DNA from 2 places in the Exiguobacterium sp. Leaf187 genome. Region 1 is predicted to be linked to the other one. Evidence: a T-box and tRNA genes for the amino acid it is inferred to sense, from the RefSeq annotation. Region 1 holds a T-box; the other holds one or more tRNA genes.
What was found. The T-box of region 1 lies ahead of alaS (alanine--tRNA ligase). A T-box ahead of a tRNA ligase gene usually reads a tRNA of that ligase, here a tRNA-Ala.
Positions count from the first base shown of each region.

Region 2: it has a tRNA-Ala gene. The T-box ahead of alaS (alanine--tRNA ligase) is inferred to sense a tRNA for this amino acid. The anticodon was not compared.

Region 1 covers NZ_LMPR01000009.1:1,166,995-1,178,086, reverse strand. Annotated here, with positions in the region: gene ASF99_RS10445 (cysteine desulfurase family protein) at 1-1,054, shown strand, start outside; gene mnmA (tRNA 2-thiouridine(34) synthase MnmA) at 1,071-2,192, shown strand; gene ASF99_RS10435 (tetratricopeptide repeat protein) at 2,206-2,871, shown strand; gene ASF99_RS10430 (VOC family protein) at 2,917-3,465, opposite strand; gene recD2 (SF1B family DNA helicase RecD2) at 3,582-5,807, shown strand; T-box leader at 5,850-6,060, shown strand; gene alaS (alanine--tRNA ligase) at 6,118-8,760, shown strand; gene ASF99_RS10415 (IreB family regulatory phosphoprotein) at 8,795-9,064, shown strand; gene ruvX (Holliday junction resolvase RuvX) at 9,061-9,483, shown strand; gene ASF99_RS10405 (DUF1292 domain-containing protein) at 9,498-9,785, shown strand; gene ASF99_RS10400 (DUF1292 domain-containing protein) at 9,772-10,065, shown strand; gene mltG (endolytic transglycosylase MltG) at 10,144-11,092, shown strand, end outside.
Region 2 covers NZ_LMPR01000009.1:1,895,031-1,906,122, forward strand. Annotated here, with positions in the region: gene ASF99_RS13835 (S8 family serine peptidase) at 1-2,906, opposite strand, end outside; tRNA gene ASF99_RS13840 (tRNA-Ala) at 3,128-3,203, opposite strand; gene tatC (twin-arginine translocase subunit TatC) at 3,308-4,087, opposite strand; gene ASF99_RS13850 (twin-arginine translocase TatA/TatE family subunit) at 4,095-4,295, opposite strand; gene ASF99_RS13855 (redox-sensing transcriptional repressor Rex) at 4,295-4,954, opposite strand; gene ASF99_RS13860 (ATP-binding cassette domain-containing protein) at 5,122-7,023, shown strand; gene ASF99_RS13865 (hypothetical protein) at 7,023-7,445, shown strand; gene ASF99_RS13870 (flavin reductase family protein) at 7,565-8,158, opposite strand; gene ASF99_RS13875 (DoxX family protein) at 8,178-8,576, opposite strand; gene ASF99_RS13880 (winged helix-turn-helix transcriptional regulator) at 8,760-9,080, shown strand; gene ASF99_RS13885 (flavodoxin) at 9,186-9,641, shown strand; gene ASF99_RS13890 (haloacid dehalogenase type II) at 9,710-10,369, shown strand; gene ASF99_RS13895 (hypothetical protein) at 10,417-10,986, opposite strand; gene tsaD (tRNA (adenosine(37)-N6)-threonylcarbamoyltransferase complex transferase subunit TsaD) at 11,015-11,092, opposite strand, start outside.

The DNA.
Region 1 (11,092 bases):
CGAACAGTATGGCAACCCATCTAGTGTCCACGCGGCTGGTCGGTCTGCTCGGGCAGCAATTGACAAAGCACGCCGGCAGATCGCACAAGAATTGAACGCGAAACCAACCGAACTGATTTTCACGAGCGGTGGAACGGAATCGGATAATTATGCAATCTTCGGTGCGGCTGAGGCGGCGCGTGAAAAAGGGCGTCATCTCATTACGACACGGTTTGAGCACCATGCTGTTTTGCATGCGTTCGAAGAGCTCGAAAAACAAGGCTATGACGTTACGTATCTCGATGTTCCAGATACAGGCGTCGTCTCAATGGCTGCTTTGCAAGAAGCGGTACGGGAAGATACGACACTCGTCTCGATCATGTTCGGCAACAATGAAGTTGGAACGATTCAGCCGATTGCGGCATTCGGTCAATTTTTACGAGAACGCGGTATTTTGTTCCATACGGACGCGGTGCAAGTGTTCGGAAAACAAGCAATCGATGTCGAAGCGTTACAGGTCGATCTCTTATCCGCGTCTGGTCATAAAATCAATGGGCCAAAAGGAATCGGATTGTTGTATGTACGGACTGGTGTGAAGTTAGCGCCTCAAACGTTCGGAGGAGAACAGGAACGCAAGCGTCGTGCTGGTACGGAGAACGTACCGGGAATCGTCGGTTTAGCGAAAGCGCTCGAACTGATGATCGCAGAGCGTGATCAACAACAGGACCACATCAAACAACTGCGTAACGTTTTGCTAACGCGATTGGATGAAAGTGGCGTCACTTACGAAGTTAACGGCGTTGAAGGATTGCCGAATGTCCTCAATCTTTACTTCCCGCGGATTGAAATCGAACCGTTCCTGATCATGCTTGATATGCGTCAAATGGCCGTATCGAGCGGGAGTGCATGTACGGCAGGATCCGTCGAACCTTCGCATGTCTTATCGGCGATGTATGGCGAAGATGAACGGACACGAGCATCGGTCCGAATCAGTTTTGGTCACGGAAATGAGCTCGCGCAAGTCGAACTACTCGCACAAGCCTTGCAAGATGTCGTAAAATCGTTTCAGAATTAACTAAGAGGTGAAATAAATGAATACACGAGCGAAAGCCCCGAGTGAAACGACAGTCGTCGTTGGGATGTCGGGCGGTGTCGATTCTTCTGTGACGGCTCATTTATTAAAAGAGCAAGGCTATAACGTCATCGGAATCTTCATGAAAAACTGGGATGACACGGATGAGAACGGCTTTTGTACGGCGACGGAAGATTATGAAGACGTCATCGCGGTAGCCAATCAAATCGGCATTCCGTACTATGCAGTCAATTTCGAGAAAGAGTACTGGGATAAGGTCTTCACGTACTTCCTCGATGAATATAAACTCGGTCGGACACCGAATCCGGACGTCATGTGTAACAAGGAAATCAAGTTCAAAGCCTTCCTCGATCACGCGATGCGTCTTGGTGCCGATTTCGTCGCGACAGGGCACTATGCGCGTGCCGTCTATGAGGATGGAGAACATAAATTGCTTCGAGGCGTTGATGCAAACAAGGATCAAACATATTTCTTGAATCAATTGTCGCAAGAGCAAATCGCGAAGGCGATGTTCCCGATCGGGCACATGGAAAAATCAGAAGTGCGCCGGATCGCAGAAGAAGCGAACCTCGCAACGGCGAAGAAAAAAGACTCGACAGGCATTTGCTTCATTGGCGAGCGGAACTTCAAACAATTCCTCGGTCAATATCTGCCGGCGCAACCCGGTGAGATGCGGACACTTGACGGCAACGTCATGGGACGTCACGATGGATTGATGTACTATACGATGGGGCAACGTCATGGACTCGGTATCGGTGGCGACGGAGAGCCTTGGTTCGTCGTCGGGAAAAATTTAGAGGAGAACATCCTCTATGTCGATCAAGGATTCCATAACGAATTGTTGTATTCGGAAGGGTTACTTGCTTCAGATGTCAGCTGGACATCTGAGCGTCCGGTCGGTGAGACATTCCGTTGTACGGCGAAATTCCGTTACCGTCAACAAGATACAACCGTCACGGTTCGTGTCCTCGAAGATGGACTCGATGTTTCATTTGACGAGCGTCAACGAGCAATCACACCAGGACAAGCAGTCGTGTTCTATGATGGGGACATCTGCCTCGGTGGTGCGACGATCGATGCAGCCTATAAAGCAGGCGAACGCCTCGCTTATCTAGCGTAAGGAGCAAAAGAAGATGAACTATAATGAAGTAGGATTCCGGCATCTAGAAGCTGGAAATTATGAATTAGCAGCGCAAGCGTTTAACGACGCGATCGAAGAAAATCCAAAAGATCCGACAGCGTACGTCAATCTTGGAACATTACTCCAATCGATGAACGATGCTGATCGTGCCCTTCGTTTTTATGACCGGGCACTGATGATCGATAACACGTTTGCGAGTGCCTATTATGCAAAAGGGGCGCTGTTCTTTGCTGCCGATCAACTCGTCGAAGCAGAGGAATCATTGCGGGCAGCGTTATTATATGGACTTGACGACGCGGATCTCCATTTCATGCTTGGGATGACGTATCAAAAACTCGGTGATCCAGTCCGCGGGTTGCCCCGTTTACAGCGTGCGTCAGAACTAAACGGTGTCGATATCGAGATCGCATTCCAATACGGACTTGCCTTAGCGCAAAACGAGAAGTTGGAAGAAGCGGTCGAGATGTTCGAGCACGTCTTGATGCTTGACGAAACGCATACAGATGCACGATACAATTATGCGATTGCCCTTGCTTTCCTTGGTCAACAAGAAGCCTGTTATGCAGAACTCGAAGCCGTTCTTGCCTACCAGCCGGAACACGCCCTTGCGCGGGACGCGAAAGCGAAGATGGATGCGTTATTAAAACAAGCAGACTGATATAAAAAAGACGATTCCGCCTGGAGTCGTCTTTTTTTATGCTATTTAATTCCCAACTTCACGGATGACACGAAGTGGTGGACCGGAAAAGTCTTCATAGGCTTCATCCATGTTTTTCGTGTACAGTTCGATGACGTTATTTTCCGTATCCTTGAAATAAGCAGAATGTTCTTTTTGATTCGATGTCTCCTGTTCGTCCCATTCTCTGAGCTTCACGGTGATTGATGCTTCCCGCAATTGATTCAAGGCTTGCTGGAACTCGTCCTTCTCAACGTAGAAAGCACAGTGGACATGGACACCACCTTCATCGTACAACGTGTCCCATTCGGATACTGGTAAGTGTTTGACGGTCCGTTCTTCCATCGTGAAGTCTCGCTTCAGCCACAGGCCGAGTCGAGTATTACCGCCAATGTAAAGCCACGTGGCCCAGACCCCGTCTTGTTTAGATTGTTCTTTACTTGGTTCCGCATCTTCAGGAGCCCATTGCTCGACGACTGGAATGCCTAGTGTCCCATTCCAAAAGCCAACCGCACGGTCCATATCCTCGACTTCAAGTACTAATTCACACAATCCTGCAATCGGTAAACGTGCCATCCTTAAACTCCTCCTCTTAACGAAATGTTTCAGGGTATCTTTCCCTGATTTAAAATCCGGTAAACGAATGCTATGATGAAAGCAGCGAATGAAAAAGAGAGAAAGAAGGTGGAGTGATGGAGCACCCCCATCAAGTCGTCGGGCGCGTCAAACGTGTGCTCTTTTCTTCTGAAGAAGAAGCACACTCCATTGTATTGGTCGCCGTCAAAGAAAAGAACTTTGAACTGAAAGAAACCGAGCTCGTCATCACGGGTACTGGGGTTGGGATCGAACTCGGAGGAACGTATCAAGCATTCGGTCGTCTCGTCGATCATCCCCGATTCGGAAAACAACTGAAGGCGGAACTGATTCGGCGATCGGTTCCGATGACAAAACATGCGACGATCCGCTTCTTGACGAATGGTTCGTTCACCGGCATTGGTCCGAAGACAGCGAAAAATATCGTCGATGCTCTCGGAGAAGAGGCAGTGGATCTCATTTTGAAAGATGAACGGGTACTGAATCAGGTGCCTGGGTTAAAACAAAAACAAGCTGACATCATCTTGAGTCGACTCGCCACGTTATACGGTGTCGATCAGTTGATGCTGTTCTTAGCACCATTTGATGTTACGCCGAAGCTAGCGGCAAAGATTTATGCTGCTTACGAAGGGGACGCCATGGCGCGAATACGAGAGAATCCATATTCCTTGATGTATGAAGTGAATGGGATTGGTTTTAAGACAGCCGATCATATCGCATCACATCTCGGACTCGTCGGATTACACCCGGAGCGCGTCGCTGCTTCGATCATGCACATATTAGAACAAGAAGCAGGAGAGGGACATGCCTTTGCGACAGTCGACTCACTATTGCAGCGAGCACCCCGCTTGCTTGGTGAAGACCCGGGTGAACGGCTAGAACAAGCGATTGAACTGTTGCTCGCTGAAGATAAGGTCAAGCTCGAAGAAGGCTGTTTGTATTTACCGACGATCTTTTATGCCGAAGTCCGAGCGGCGAAGGAACTGGCGCGCGTCATGGCGAACGGTGCCGAACAGGAAGTCGATGTCGCGACGATCCTTGAAGCAATCGGGCATCTCGAAGAACAGTTTGGCATGGAATATGCGGCGCAACAGCGAGAAGCGATCGAGTTAGCGGTCAAAGCACCGCTGATGGTCCTGACCGGTGGACCCGGTACCGGTAAGACGACTGTTATCAAGGGAATTTTACATGCCCTGCAAGAAATTCATGATTGGCCGCTTGAGAAGAGTCGCGTCAAGACGGGAGATGTTTATCCGTACGTCCTTGTTGCACCGACCGGACGCGCCGCTAAACGTTTGTCGGAAGCAACGGACGTCCCAGCGATGACGATTCATCGTCTGTTGAAGTATGACGGAACGAATTTCCAATTAAATGAAGATCAGCCGATCACCGGGAAAGTACTGATCATCGATGAGTCGTCGATGATTGATATCTACTTGTTATCGAGTCTGCTCCGTGCTGTGCCGAACGGTATGAAAATCTTGTTCGTCGGTGACCGCGATCAGTTACCATCCGTCGGTCCAGGGCAGGTGCTGGCAGATTTGATGGATACGGAAGGGATTCCCGTCGTTCGTTTGAACGTCGTCCATCGCCAAGCGGAAGATTCTTCGATTTTACGGCTCGCGCATGATTTGAAGAACCGGACGACGTCAGCTGATTTGTTATCACCACTTGCGGATCGTCGCTTTTACACCGCGTCTCCGCAAGAGACGTTACGCGGCATCTCAGCCTTCGCGGAAAAAGCACTCGCAAAAGGGTATTCGAAATTCGATGTTCAGGTTCTGGCACCGACTTACCGTGGGCAGGTCGGAATCGACGAACTGAATGTCGCCTTGCAACGCGTCTACAATCCGGAGGAACCGAAAAAACGCGAAGTCAAACAAGGCACTCGGATTTACCGGACCGGGGATAAGATTCTTCAGCTCGTCAATAATGCGGAAGAGAACGTCTATAACGGAGATATCGGCGAAATCGTCAATATCTTCTTCGCCAAAGAGAACGTCGACAAGGTGGATAAGATCATCGCCCGCTTCGACCAGACGGAAGTCGAGTACAACCGGAGTGACTGGGATCAATTCACGCATGCCTACGCGATTACGATCCACAAGGCACAAGGGTCCGAGTTTCCGATCGTCTTGATGCCGGTCTATTTCACGGGGGCATTCAAGCATTCCCGAAACTTGATTTATACGGCGGTCACCCGTGCGAAGTCGAGTTTATTATTGTTCGGCGACCCACGAGCGTTTCATAAAGCGTCGCAAGAAGAGGAGCCGCGGCGCCGAACACGATTGATTGAACGACTCGGTGGGGTGACAAAGACTTGACGGATGCTGTGTGATAGGTAATAATCACGATAGATGAATGGACGTAACACGTTGATGGAAGATAAGTAAAAGGAAAACTCGAGTCCAGAGAGAAGTGAGTCTGCTGCAATCACTTTCTCGAGTCCCTTTGAAGCTCCTTCCGGAGTCGGGTGTAAACACCTGCGGGTCATCCCCGTTATCAGATGTTCGAGGTAGGCAATGGATTGCTTACGAACGAGGGTGGTACCACGGAAGCGATGCTTTCGTCCCTTTTCAGGGATGAAGGCATCGCTTTTTTGCGTCCAAATAAAACCAATGGGGGTAACTGTTCATGAAAGCTCTAAAACCATTAACGGGTGCACAAATCCGTCAGATGTATCTTGATTTCTTCCAAAGCAAAGGGCATGCGATCGAACCGAGTGCTTCACTCGTACCGGTCGAGGATCCATCGCTCTTGTGGATCAACTCAGGGGTTGCGACACTCAAGAAATATTTCGATGGTCGTGTCATTCCTGATAATCCACGTATCGTCAACGCACAAAAATCAATCCGGACGAATGATATCGAAAACGTCGGGAAAACAGCACGTCACCATACGTTCTTCGAGATGCTCGGAAACTTCTCTGTCGGTGATTACTTCCGTGAAGATGCAATCAAATGGGGCTGGGAACTCTTGACGAGTGATGACTGGTACGGTCTTGACCCGGAACGTCTCTCGGTCACGATTCACCCGGAAGATGACGCAGCGCGTCAAATCTGGCTTGAACTCGGTGTACCGGCTGAGCGGATCATTCCACTTGAAGATAACTTCTGGGAAATCGGTGAAGGTCCATCTGGTCCGAACACGGAAATCTTCTTCGACCGTGGACCTGCTTTTGGAGACGATCCGAACGATTCAGAACTCTACCCAGGTGGCGAAAACGAACGCTATCTCGAGATCTGGAATATCGTTTTCAGTCAGTATAACCACGATGGACACGGCAACTACACGGAACTTCCGCGTAAAAACATCGATACAGGAATGGGACTCGAACGGATGGCATGTGTCATGCAGGACGTGCCGACGAACTTCGATACGGATCTGTTCATGCCGATCATTCACAAAACAGAAGAGATCAGCGGTAAAATCTACCGTGATGATTCGAAACTCGATGTAGCATTCAAGGTCATCGCAGACCACATCCGTACTGTGTCATTCGCAATCGGTGACGGTGCGCTTCCTTCGAATGAAGGTCGTGGATATGTCCTTCGTCGTTTACTACGCCGTGCGGTTCGTTATGCGAAGATGCTTGGAATCGAACGTCCGTTCATGTATGAACTCGTCGATACGGTCGGGAATGTCATGGTCGACTTCTACCCACAAGTTCCAGAAAAAGCAGACTTCATCAAACGTGTCATCAAAAACGAAGAAGAACGTTTCCATGAGACACTTCATGACGGTCTTGCAATCTTGAACACAGTCGCTCAGACGTCTAAGGCGAACGGTGAGCATGTTATCAGTGGCGAAGATGCGTTCCGTCTGTATGACACGTATGGTTTCCCACTCGAATTGACAGTCGAGTATGCGGAAGATCATCAGATGTCTGTTGATGAAGAAGGCTTCAAACTAGCGATGGATGCACAACGTCAGCGTGCACGTGCAGCGCGTGGAGAGAGTGGTTCGATGCAACAGCAATCGGAAGTCCTCTCGACGCTAAAAGATAAAAGTACGTTCGTCGGCTATACCGACCTTAAGGCGGATGCGAAAATCATCGCATTGTTGCATGATGGAGAACGAGTCACAGAAGTCGCTGCTGGTGAAGAAGCACAAGTCATTCTTGACATCACACCGTTCTACGCTGAAAGTGGTGGTGAAGTCGCGGATACAGGAACAATCGAAGGCAAAGACTTCGTTCTTGATGTCAAAGATGTTCAAAAAGCACCAAACGGTCAAAACTTGCATACGGTCATCGTTCGTACAGGGATCGCAACGGAAGCTGCAGACGTCGTTGCAACAGTCGAAGCAGCAGAGCGTAAAGCCGTCACGAAAAACCATACGGCAACACACTTGCTTCATAAAGCATTGAAAGATACGCTCGGAACACACGTCAACCAAGCAGGATCACTCGTTTCTCCAGATCGTCTTCGTTTCGACTTCTCACACTTCGGTGCAGTGACACAAGAAGAGTTGACGAAGATTGAACAAGACGTCAACCAAGCAATCTGGGCATCACTACCGGTTGATATCGAAGAGATGAACATCACTGATGCAAAAGCAAAAGGCGCAATGGCATTGTTCGGTGAGAAATACGGTGAAACGGTCCGTGTCGTCTCAGCAGGCACATACTCGATCGAGTTGTGTGGCGGTATCCACGTCGGGAACACAGCAGAAATCGGCTTGTTCAAGATCGTTTCAGAGTCTGGTATCGGTGCAGGTACACGCCGAATCGAAGCGGTAACGGGTGCAGGCGCATATCGTGTCATGAATCAACACTTGGAAACACTCGAACAAGCAGCAGCTGTCTTGAAGACGAAGACGACAGAAGTTCCTGTTCGCATCGAAGCACTGCAACAACAGCTCCGTGAGACGGAACGGGCGAATGAATCGTTGCAAGCAAAACTCGCGAACATCGAAGCTGCTTCATTGAAGGACGATGTTGAGGAAATCAATGGCGTGCGTGTGCTTGCGAAACGGGTCGACGTCTCAGATATGGATGCTCTTCGCGGTATGATGGACGAGTTGAAGAGCTCGCTCGGATCGGCAATCATCGTTCTCGGAAGTGCGCAAGGCGAGAAAGTCAATCTCGTCGCAAGCGTCTCAAAAGATTTAATCGACCAAGGCTATCATGCTGGTAAATTGATCAAGGAAGTCGCAACACGCTGCGGTGGTGGCGGTGGCGGTCGCCCTGACATGGCTCAAGCTGGTGGAAAAGATGCGTCGAAATTAGAAGAAGCACTCGCGTACGCTTCACAATACGTGCAATCACTGGCATAATAGAAACGTAGTGTATATGAAAGAGGTGATGAACGTGAGTCAGATGGATCAAACGATGAAATTCAACTTTCCGGAAGACGATAACAAAGCAGCGACACGTGATGTGTTGTTGACGGTCTATCATGCTTTAGAAGAAAAAGGATATCATCCGATCAACCAAATCGTCGGCTATCTCCTTTCAGGAGATCCTGCTTACATTCCTCGTCATAATGACGCACGTAATTTAATTCGTAAGATTGAACGCGACGAATTGCTCGAAGAACTCGTGAAATCTTATTTGGCGGAGAGTGGAAATTCAAAATGAAACGTGCAATGGGACTAGATGTCGGTTCGAAGACGATCGGGGTAGCGGTCAGTGACTTGATGGGCTGGACGGCGCAAGGCGTCGAGACGGTCAAGTGGACGGAACCGGATTACCCAGAAGCCTTCAAACGGCTCGATGTCATCATGAAGACATACAATGTCGAAATCCTAGTCATTGGTCTTCCGAAAAACATGAACGGTTCCATCGGTCCCCGCGCAGAAGCAAGTGAAGCTTTTGCGAAGGAAATCGAACAGCATACCGGGCTTGAAGTCGTCTTCATGGATGAACGGTTGACGACGATGCAAGCAGAACGGATGCTGATCGATGCCGATGTCAGCCGTAAAAAGCGTAAACAAGTCATCGATAAGATGGCTGCCGTCATGATCCTGCAATCGTACTTGGATCGGACGAATCGATGAAGGGGGAGAAACCGATGGCTGAAGAAAAACGTCAGTATCTCTTTCCAGATGAAGAGGGCGGCGAACATCTTTTCGAAGAATGGTACCGTTACTCGAGTGAACGTACAGGAAAAACCTATCTGTTTCTTGAAATGATCGGTAACCCTGACGAAGGAGCAGATGATCTGATCATCTGTGAGATCGATGAATATGGAGAAGGCGAAGATGATTTCGAATTGAGCCTGATCGATGAAAATGATGAGCAAACTTGGGATGAACTCGAGCTTGCGTTAAAGGAGCGGATCACTGATGCAACAGAATGAACCAACACGTTACGTAATTCCGGACGGCGAAGGAAATGATTTCGAATTCGTAGAACGTCTGCGTTACGAAAGCCCACGTTCGAGTAAGACATACATCTTCCTTGAGCCAATCGGAGCAGACTATGACGAAGCAGAAGAAGTCGATATCTTCGTTTACGAACTTGACGAATACGGTGATGGAGACAACGACTTCAACCTCGTACCGATCGATGAAGATGATACAGCGACTTGGGATGAAATCGAAGAAGTCTTTAACACGCTCGAAGATCAGTTAGACTAACCCGACTCATGACAGGTGACGTCGTAAGAGACTTTCTCTTACGATGTCACCTTGTTTTAAGAGAAGAAGGAGGAACCGATGGAGAACGAATGGAAGCAAAATGCCGAAATCGAAAAAAGGCGACGCCGGACATCACGGCGGATTACGCTAATCATCCTTTCTGTATTGTTGACGATTTTTCTAGTTGCCAGTGCGGTCGTCTATGTCTTTTTGAAAAATGCGCTTGAACCAGTCGATGAAGCAGCGACGAAATCCGTCAAAGTCGAAGTTCCTTTAGGAGCAGGGACGAGTACGATTGCTTCCTTACTAAAGGAAAAAGACTTGATTGCGAACGAGACGATTTTCCGTTATTACGTCCGTTATAAGAATGAATCGTCATTCCAGGCGGGTACGTATACACTGTCACAAGCCATGTCCCCGGATGAAATCATCAATGAATTAAAGACGGGAACGGTCATGAAGGCAGCGGATGTGAAAATCACGTTACCTGAAGGCATCACGATGGATCGTCAAATCGCTTTGATCGCGAAAGCAACGAACTTCAAGGAAGAGACGGTCCGTAAAGAATTGACGGATGCGACATTCATCGACAGCATGATTGAAAAATATCCGATGTTGACGGATGAAGTGAAAAAAGATGGTGTCCTGTATGCACTTGAAGGGTACCTCTTCCCAGCAACGTATGAGTTTGATAAAGGAAAAAGCATTGATCAAATCGTCGAGACGATGCTCGATGAAACAGAAAAAGTCTACGATGAGAATGCGGATGCCATTCAAAAGTCTGGCATGACCTTCCATGAAGTACTCAGTCTCGGTTCCATGGTCGAGCGTGAAGCGGCGACAGCAGATGATCGTCGTGAAATCGCTGGTGTCTTTAAAAATCGATTGGATGACGGTATGAAGTTACAGTCGGATCCAACGGTTTGGTATGGCACAGGTGAAAATACGGCTTTAACGACGCTGAAGGATCTCGAGAACAATTCGAAGTACAACACGTACAAGTACGAAGGAATTCCGATTGGTCCGA
Region 2 (11,092 bases), 730 kb from region 1:
TTCGACTGCCACTTCGCATTCGGATAATCGATGACTGATTTCACTTGGTAATAGTAAAGACCGTCTTTGACTGGTTTTCCATTGACTGTTCCATCCCAAGCCGCACTTGTGACGGGTGTGAACCCATCTTCAGAACCGCTATCATAATAGTTCTTCACAACGTCTGTTTGTAGATCTAATTTACGGAGTGTTGCTTTATTACGGTCAAGAATCGAATACTCGACTTTTCGTGCATTACGAAGGAACGAGAGGACTGGGAACGCCTCGTCAACGCTACCATCGTTGTTCGGTGAGAACGCAACCTTGTTTTCAACGACTTTTCCCGCCGTGTTCGTGCCGAGGAACTCGAAATCATCTTTTACTTCTGTCGCTAATCCAGTTAATCCGTAGAATGTCTTCTCTTCGTCATAACGCGGTGCATCGACGATCGGTGCCTGATCCCACTTTCCTTTGAATCCGACGTACGGCACTGTCAATTCCGGATTTTTACTCTTCGTATCGATTAAACGAACGAAACCTTCAACGAAGTAGCCATTTTCAAAGACTTGCTCAAGTGGAAGACCGTTTGCCCAATCGACTGTATCTTTCAAATCGACCGATACACTTACTTTCGTTGAGCTCTTCGGATTGATGGAGACAGAACTTGCTTTTTTCGAACCGACTGCGAATGAGATTGGGAAAGTTCCTTTATTCGGATCGACCGCATCCACTGAGTTTTTCTTATAAATATTGTTGGCTTCCAGGAAGTTCGTTCCTTCTGCACCGAGATCCGATTGTACCGTTCCGGCTAATTGATATGTCACTTTTTCGCTACTATAGTTTTTCAAATCGAGCGTGAATGTGAATTTTTCGCCGACCTCTTTGAGTGCAGCCTTTCCTTCACCCGATTTCGTTTCCGTAACGACGACTGGTGTTTTCATCGCAGCACGTAGATCCATTAAACCAGCACCTTCACGACGTGGTGAATAGAAGCTACCAGTTTTCGCTTCAGCATTATACTGCCCTTTATCAAGCTGTGGACGTGACGTGTTCATGAGGATATTCTTCGCGAGTTTAACGCGTGTCGCACCATCGACTTTGAAATCCTTCGCGATTCGTTGCATGACAAGTGCCGTTCCTCCGGCGACGTGTGGTGCTGCCATCGATGTTCCACTCATGACGCCATATTCGTTATCATTGAGCGTCGAGTAGATTTTTCCACCCGGTGCCGTGATTTCAGGTTTGAAATCAAGATTTGGTGTGACACCCCATGACGTGAAATCAGACATCTCGCCCGCTACTGGGTTATCTGCTGAGACCGCTTTTCCATCGAACGTGACAGCAATTGCTTTTCCTGCTTTCGCTTTTTCTTCAAGATCATTCCCATCCGCGATGCTGAGCGTCACCATCGGAATCGTCGGATTGTTAAGTGCCATGCTGACATAATCCCCATGATCGACTCGTCCACGAACGATGACACCGGCTGCTCCTTGTTTCTCAGCTTCTGCTTGAATCATACCGTAATTGAAACTGCCGTTACGCACAACAAAAACAACTTTTCCTTTGACATCTTTTCCTTGATAGTTCGATGCTTGACCATCGCCGACATAAATGACGTCTTGCTTCTCCTTGTTGAATACCTTAATCGGATTCGGCGAGTCCTGTTTTTGGTACGCCAAATACCCAGCATCCTGTCCGTTAATCGTCAGTGCCATACCTTCAAGCGTTAATTTCGTATTCTCTAGCGATGCGACTTGTAGCGCTTGGCTGATCAACCCTGGAGATCCTACAACACCGATGTCAGGATTCGCTGTATACGGATTGCCTGCACCATGTCCTGTGAATGCCGAGTTTCCAGCAGAGATCGCACATAAGATCCCGTTGTTCATCGCGTTGACGATCGCGCGTTGTTCCGGATCATCTGCGTTGACGAATGATGCCGTCGAACCGAGACTCATGTTGATGACATCCGCTCCGAGGGCGATCGCATCATCAATCGCTTTGATGTAGATATCACTGAATGTCGATGGCATGCCTGGATCATTTCCGAATACTTTCATCGCGAGGAGTTGTGTTTCCGGTGCGACCCCTTTGATACCACCGTTCGCTTCGTCTCCATTAGCACCGACCGTACCCGCTACGTGCATTCCGTGCATCGATGCACCTGCACCTAAATCACGGATTTCGCTATCGTGATCAGCGTAGTTATAGCCGTATGGGACTTTTTCCGTGAAATACTTCCCTTTTAGTCCTTTTGATTCTTTGGCGCTTTCAACCTTTGAAGAAGTCAAATCAATCTTCGTCTCTGGGCTCAACACCATATCTTTATGCGACGGATCAATCCCCGTATCGATAACCGCTACAATTGTCCCTTCCCCTTTGAAGCCGTAGTCCTGCCATGTTTCTTTTGCATTAACCATATCTTTGCTATATAACATATCTGGTTTTGCACCTTTATCGGCTTTCGGTCGCGCGTATTCATGGGCGATATGTACGCTCTTGACTCCGTCGAGTTGTTTGATGTCTTCGATGTCGCCGAACTTGACTTCACCACTGAATCCGTTGATGACGGTCGTGAAGCTTTCCTTATATGTAACGGGAATCGATTTTTTAGCGATCGCTGACTTGACTGATTTTTGGACGCTGACGAGGCGATCCTTAATCGACTCTTTTTCGGCATTGCTCAATGTGCTATACCGCTTGTTTTGTGCCTGCGCGATTTGAATCGCCGGCTTCTGCTCCATCTCGATGACGACACGGACCTTGTCAGACTGCTTATACACCTTCTCCTGTCCTGTTTTCTTAAGTGAGAGGGCGTGCGGCTTTTGACCGCTTGCCTTATCTTGCGAGGACAGTGCTCCTTGAGCACTGACCAAGTTGGAAGATGTCATCAAGACAGCTGCCAAGAGTGCGATTTCCTTCTTCATGCTTCTTTTCCCCTTTTCTAAAAAACTATAATGATGTTACCAACAAAACAGTTAAACGAAAATTCTGTATATTTAGTTTAATGAAATAGATGGAAATAAACAATTCGGTTCTGTCTGTTTTATATAATTATTTGTTTTTATTGACACTTTATATTGCATTTCCATATTTTGAAAACAACAAAAAAACTCTTGAATGCTCAAGAGTTTGAAGTGTACGAATATGGTGGAGACTATCGGGATCGAACCGACGACCTTTTGGCTGCCAGCCAAACGCTCTCCCAGCTGAGCTAAGCCCCCATGAATTAACTTTAGTATACGCATCGCTAACTGCTTTATCAATATAAAAATAACGCTTTCATAAAAAAGAATTCCTTCCAAAATCGTCGGAAGGAATTCACGATTCATTTATTCAATTCACGCATCAAATCCGCCTGTCGTTCAAGCTCTGCCTGTTGCTCGAGGATCAAGACCTTTTTGTACGTCCGCGCAGAAATCAAGATGCTGATCTCATAGAGAACGAACAATGGGACCGAGATCATCAAATGTGACGTCACGTCCGGCGGTGCGATCAATGCCGCAACGACGAACAGCGCAAAGTACGCATATTTCCGATTCTTTCGCATGAAAATTGGCGTCACGAGACCAAGACGTGTCAGAAACATCGTCACGACCGGCAATTGGAAAAGAAGACCGAACGGAATCGTTAATCGGATTAAGAAACTGAAGTAGTTCTCAACTCCGATGACTTGTTCGATTCCGAGTTCCTTCCCTAGTTCAGTCGAAACTTTTAATAAGAAAGGTAACAACCAAAAGTATGAGAAGGCTACACCAGCCAAAAATAGAAAGAAGATGACCGGAATATACGTCAATGTCGCTTTTTGCTCCTTATCATACAGACCAGGGCGGACGAATGCCCAGAGTTGATACATCCAGAACGGCGATGCCAGCACGATTGCGATGATGAACGCAAGATTCAAATACAACATTAAAGGATCTGCGACGTTGAAGGCATTCAAACCGATACCGAGCTCTTTTAAGTCCGCTTGCAAGAAGCGAACGAGCGGTCGGACGAGCGGAAATGCAACAGCGAACAGGACGACGACGATGATAAGCGACCAGACGATCCGTTTACGCAGTTCGTCCAGATGCGACGTCACGCTTTGTTCTTGATCAATCGCCATGATTCAATCACTTCTCTTTCGGTTCATCCTTTTTATCGTCGTCCATGATACCGTTCGTTGCGCTCTTGAACTCTTTCAATGTCTGACCCGCAGCACGACCAAGTTCAGGTAACTTCTTCGGTCCGAAGATGATTAATGCGACGACACCGATTAGTGCTAAGCTACCTGGTCCGATGAATGCTATAGTTGACGGGATAAGGTTTTCCATTATGATTTCACTCCTTCAGCTGATTGCGAATAATGCTTCATGAAATAAACTAACGACTGCAACTCGATCGATAAATCGATGTGATGGACCCGGACGCTCGCTGGCACGTTCAACCGCGCGGGCGTAAAGTTCAGGATGCCAGTCACACCATACTCGACTAACTCATCCGCTACTGACTGCGCGAACTGGGATGGAACCGTCAAGATGGCAACATCGACCTGATTCGCTTCGATTTGTTCTTTCATGTCCGAAACATGATAGATTGGAACGTCATGCGTCGTTGTTCCGACCTTCTCTTCGTCCGCATCAAACGCAACGACTATCCGAGTACTATTATTCTTTAAAAAGTTATAATTTGCAAACGCTGTTCCGAGATGACCGACCCCGATTAAGGCAACATTCGTCACCTCATCTTGATTCAAGGTTTTGCGGAAAAACGTTAAGAGATGTTGAACGTTATATCCATACCCCTTCTTCCCTAATGCCCCAAAGTAGGAAAAATCGCGACGAATCGTTGCTGAATCAACCTTCACCGCCTCGCTTAACTCAGCAGAAGAGACGCGGAGCTTGCCTGAATTGTATAAACTTTGGATGAAGCGATAATATAGCGGCAACCGTTTTGCTGTCGCTTGTGGAATTTTTGTGTCTGGTCCATTCATCCTGCAGTTCCCCCTTCGGCCACATCCATCGTGGCACCCAAATCTTTGCAAAAAGCTTTCTACTCTCCTTGATTGTAAACCACTTCACATAGAGTCACAAATAATATATTCCGCAGGACCTCGCGCTTTTGTTCGTGATAGACTAAAGGGTGGAAGGATGGATGGAAATGATACTCTTACAAGTCAACCAACTCTCGAAATCATTCGGCGTTGAGCCGATTTTAGAAAATATCAAATTGGAAGTACAAGAGCGTGACCGGATTGCGCTCGTCGGACGAAACGGTGCCGGTAAATCGACCTTGCTCAAAATCATCGCTGGCGAACTCAGTCATGACTCGGGCGACATCATGAAAGGCAAGGATGTCAAAATCGGTTATCTCGCGCAAGACAGTGGTCTTGAATCGAACGAGACGATCTGGAACGAGATGCTGACCGTCTTTGAACATCTCCAAGAACAAGAACGAACACTACGCCGGATGGAAATCGAAATGGGCATGGAGCATATCTTGAACGATCCGGTCGCGTACGATCGTCTCCTAAAGACGTACGATCAAGCGCAACACGACTTCTCAGAAGCGGGTGGTTATCAGTTCGAAGCGAATATCCGCTCCGTCCTGCACGGCATGCGCTTTTATCCGGACGATTATTCGCGCCGGATCCAAACGTTATCCGGTGGTCAACGGACACGTCTCGCCTTAGCGAAGATGCTCCTGCAAGCACCAGAGCTCCTCATTCTCGATGAGCCGACCAACCACCTCGATATCGATACGCTCGCTTGGCTCGAAAGTTACCTCGGTGGTTATCGTGGTGCCGTTCTGATCGTCTCGCACGACCGGTACTTCCTTGACCAAGTCGTCAATGTCGTCTATGAGCTGTCACGCAATGTCTGCCGTAAGTTCACCGGTAACTACACGAAGTACTTGGAACAAAAAGCGGCATTGTACGATCAAGAAATGAAACAGTTCGAACAGCAACAAGAAGAAATCGCGAAGATGCAGGACTTCATTCAACGGAACATCGCCCGAGCGACGACGACCAAACGTGCCCAAAGTGTCCGGAAGCGGCTCGAGAAGGTCGATCGGCTCGACCGACCAGATGGGGATGAGCGTAGCACGGTCCTGTCCTTCCCGATTGAAAAACAGAGCGGGAATGACGTTCTTCAAGTCAATCAACTGGCAATCGGTTACGAAGAAGCTGTCTCAAAAGACATCACGTTCCGCTTGCAACGCGGTGAATCGCTGGCACTCGTCGGACCGAATGGAATCGGAAAGTCGACGCTTCTAAAAGTCCTCGTCGGTCGCTTACGCCCCCTCTTCGGTGATTTCCGTTTCGGAACTGGCGTCTCGATCGGATATTACGATCAAGAGCAGGCAGAACTCAATGACCGGAACCGCGTCATCGATGAGATTTGGAACGAATGGCCACTGATGCGTGAACAAGAAGTCCGGTCTGTCCTCGGGCAATTCTTGTTTAGCGGTGACGATGTCTTCAAGATCGTCCATGAGTTATCTGGTGGCGAACGCGGACGTCTCGCACTTGCAAAACTGAAACTCCGGAAAACGAACGTCCTCGTCCTCGATGAGCCGACGAACCACTTGGATCTGGATTCGAAGATGGTCCTTGAAAATGCGCTCGTCGACTACGAAGGAACGCTGTTATTCGTCTCTCACGACCGTTACTTCATCGACCGAATCGCGACCCGCGTCATCGAGATGAGTGAAGCCGGCGTGACGGAATACCTCGGTGATTATTCGTACTACACGGAGAAGAAGGCGGAGCAAGAAGAGATTGCGCGTCTTGAAGCCGAGGAAGCAAAAGCTGCAAAGGTCACGGCGTCGAAGACGATCGATAAAGAAGCGCAGAAAGAAGAGCGCAAGCGCCGTCAGCAAATCGAACAACTCGAACAAGACATTGAGCGGCTCGAACAGCGTTCAGCGGAGATCGAACAGTTGCTTTGCGAACCGGAAGTCTTCAATGACATTCCGAAAGCAACGGCACTTTCGGCAGAACGTGATCAGATTGATGTCGATTTGCTCGAATTAATGGAACGATGGGAGAACCAACACTGATGCGGACGAAGAGCTTTTTCATCAATCTCATCTTAGGATTACTATCCGGTGTTCTCTATTTCGTACCGTTATATGCCGATTATGTATCCGTCTTTATTCGTCCAGATGCCTTCAATGCTGCACTTCCTTTGTTCCTCTTGATTTCCTGCATGATCGGTCTCGTCATCCAGACATGGAGTGGGCTCTTCATCAGTTTACTCTCGGGATTATGCTGTACGCTCCTGACGATACAGCTATTCGTCGAACTCAATGATCCGTTGATCTTATCGTATTACGGTAGTGTCTCTCCAATCAGCGCTTTCTTGATCAGCTGCGTCGGAATATGGGCACTCGCAATCGTCTTTTATTTGCTCGATGGCTATCAGTACAGTAAACGTCATGGTCTTGAAGCCTCTTCAAACGAAATCGATCCTCAGCCTTGATGAATCAGATGAACGACATGAAAAAAGGAGTGGAGATTCCGGTAGTTAGACCGGTCTCTCCACTCCTTTTTGTTTGAATCAAAACGAATCGTACGATGAGTCAGGCATTCACACTTCGATCATTTCGTCGGTCGGGCAATCGTAAACGTCTTCCCGATCGTCGCATAATCATTCCCTGCTAAACGAGCGACAGCCTTCAAGCCTGCCGCGTCAATTCGGAACGACTCGACGAGTTCATCTGCAACGTGATAGCGCAGTACTTCCCCGATTAGAAGATCGGCACCTTCTAGCTCGACGTGTTGCGTCAAGCGCATCTCGAAGCGAATTTTCGCTTCCGCGATTCCGGGTACTTCGATTGCGTCACTATCGACGAGTGTTAAATCCGTCCGCTTAAGCTCACTTTCACCGTAAGCAAGTGGCGCTGCTGTCTCATTGACTGCGTCGACGATCTCTTCGCTGACGATATGGATGACATAACTTTGTTTCGCTAAGATGTTACGTGCCGTATCCTTCTGCCCCTGATCCGTCCGTTGTACAGCGATCACCAGTTGCGGCGGACTGCTTGAAGCGACCGTAAAGAAGGAAAACGGTGCGGCGTTGACCGTCCCGTCTTCTCCTTGCGTTGTCACGAAAGCAATCGGACGCGGAATGATGCTTCCGATCAGTAATTTATAATTGTCTTTTGCGCTAAGCGTTGATGCCTCAAACTTCATGAATGACCCACCTTTTTCTTCACCCGATGAGTGCAGCGAGTGAATAGTCTCCAGCACCGATCATCGCTACACCAAGCGCGATGACGATCAATGCCATGTTGTATTCGTACCCGTTCTGCGTCACCCAGTAACCATTTGCACCGTGTACTTTAACGATTGCAACAAGCATCGATCCGATGATGAGGAGCGCTGCGATCCAGAGGAATACGCCTCCTGCAAATAATAAGCCGCCGATCAATTCAGCAAGACCTGCTGTAATCGCGAGTGCCTTCCCTGGCTTCATGCCGATTGATTCAAACCAACCGCCTGTTCCAGCGATTCCGTGTCCACCGAACCAACCAAATAATTTTTGTGTCCCGTGTGCAGCGAATGTTAAGCCGATGATTAAACGAATGATTAAAAGTCCTGTATCCATCATTGCTCTCTTCTCCTTTTACCTAATGTATTTTAGTTACTTTAAGTAACTCAATAAACAGACTATATCTTATCACTTACTAAAAGTAAATAGATTTGTTTTAGTTCTTTTTGTTACATTAAGTAAAATGATTCGATTTTTTTAGCAGAAGCGGGTATACTACAACTATAGAAAGGATGAGTGCTGATGGAAGAAGTCGCAATCCAACCGGCTCTTTGTCCCAAAGTCGAACATGCCTTTGAAATCTTAGGTAAGAAATGGACGGGTCTGATTTTACGTCACTTGTTGACGAAGACATGTCGTTTCAATGAGATTCAAGATGCCATTCCCGAATTATCAGGTCGTATGCTCACGGAACGTATGAAGGAGCTCGAAGCGGAAGGCATCGTCATCCGGACTGTCATTCCCGATCGTCCGATTAAGATTCAATACAGTTTGACCGACAAAGGGCGCCAACTCGAACCGGTCATTCGTTCCATTGAGGAATGGGCCGAACTACAAGACTAATGTATAGAAAAGCATCTTCTTCGGAAGGTGCTTTTTTATATGTCCTTTGACATTGATAATCATTATCAATTAAAGTAGAGAAGTACAGTGAAAGGAGGAAGATGCATGCATATCGCGATTGGATTCGTCAGCATGTCCGGTAATACGGAAGATATCGTCTCGCTCATTCAACATGAACTCGAGCAACACGGTGTCAACGTGACGATCACGGAACTAGATCAATTCGTCGGGGAGGACTTATCACGTTTTGATGGTCTATTACTCGGCTCATATACATGGGGAGACGGTGATTTACCGTATGAAGCAGAAGACTTCGTTGAGGAGCTAAGGGAACAATCCTTAGACGGGATACCGGCGGCTGCTTTTGGTTCGGGGGATCTTGATTATCCGAAGTACTGCGCAGCCGTTGATTTGATTGAAGACGCATTAAAAGAAGCTGGGGCGACCCTCGTCACGGATGGCTTGAAGATTGAGTTTGATCCGAATACCCCGGAGAAACAAGCCGCTTGTCGTGCATTCGCGCAAACGTTTCATCGCTTTTTACAACAGGTTCATTCTTGAGTGTCGTTTGAATCCGTACTGTAAGGGAATCGTTAAAGCAGACTCTATGAAAGTGAGATGAATGTTTTATGACGATTCAAGCACTCGTCTTTGACGTCTACGGTACATTATTCGATGTCCATTCCGTCAAAGAACAAGCCGAAGCGCTTTATCCGGATCACGGAGAAGCGATCAGCAAACGCTGGCGGGAGAAACAACTGGAGTACTCTTTCCTCCGACAATTGAACGGACAGTATGTGCCGTTCAGCCAAGTGACACAAGATGCTCTCCGCTATACGTTACTCGAACTGAAGCTCCATGTGACCGAGGAACAAATCACGACCTTAATGGAGACGTACCTGACGCTTGATGTATATCCTGAAGTCAGCTCCGTTCTCGAGACGATGGCGGACAAGCGTCTGGTCGTCTTCTCGAATGGTTCCCATGATATGCTCGATCCGCTCATTGAGCAGTCAGGCTTAGCCGATCGGTTCGAACATCTCGTCAGTGTCGATGATATCAAACAGTATAAGCCAGCACCTGCATCCTATATGCATGCCTTAAACACGCTCGGTCTAAAACGCGAGGAGATCCTCTTCATGTCCTCGAACGGTTGGGACATCACCGGGGCGAAGAGTTTCGGCTTCAAAACGGCATGGATCAATCGAAATGGACTTCCGGTCGAGGAATTGAATCTCGATCCCGATCGTATCTATGATGACTTGACGGGTATTACTGAATGGCAATGAACGAACAACAGCGGACTCCTATTTAGGAATCCGCTGTTTTCATGGATTTAGTAATTAGACAAACGTGAGTAGCCCTTCTTAAATAGATCGAGTTTCAGACCGCCTTCTTTTTCGATGAAGAAGAGGTATTCGTTTTGATCCGTATCCTTATAGAAGACCTTAAATAACGTCAACGTCCGTTTTTTATTGTTCTCGACAGCCGTCACCTCATGCTTTGAGATGACCTCGGCTTGGACTTGTTCTGCATCCATCTTTTGAATCATTGGTTCGAATGACTTCTTTTCTTGATCCGTTACCGGTGTTCCGGAAGCAATCATGAAATAATCATCACTCGCCTTGTTCGTTAAACCATACTTCCGATCGACGATGACGACGTTACTGAGCTTACCATTGATTGTCTGATCAAAAGCATATAACTTTTGAATCCGGGTCTTTTCCCCTTCTGCTCGTCCGATTTCGTAAAGTGGACGTTGTTTCGTATTCGTCTCGACCGCTTTTTTATCGGGTACGAGTTCTTCCTTATAGGCGACTTGGTATGCGTTGACGATTTCTCGGACCTGAAGTCCGATCGCGACGATGACCAGTACCGCTAACAATGCGATGATGACTTTTTTCATTCCATTTCCCCCAAGTTGTTCGGATTCCTTACTTTAAATCTAGCCCAGGTTCTGCGTTCATGGCAAGTGTCGAATAGCGTAACGCGCGATATGGATGAATTGCAGC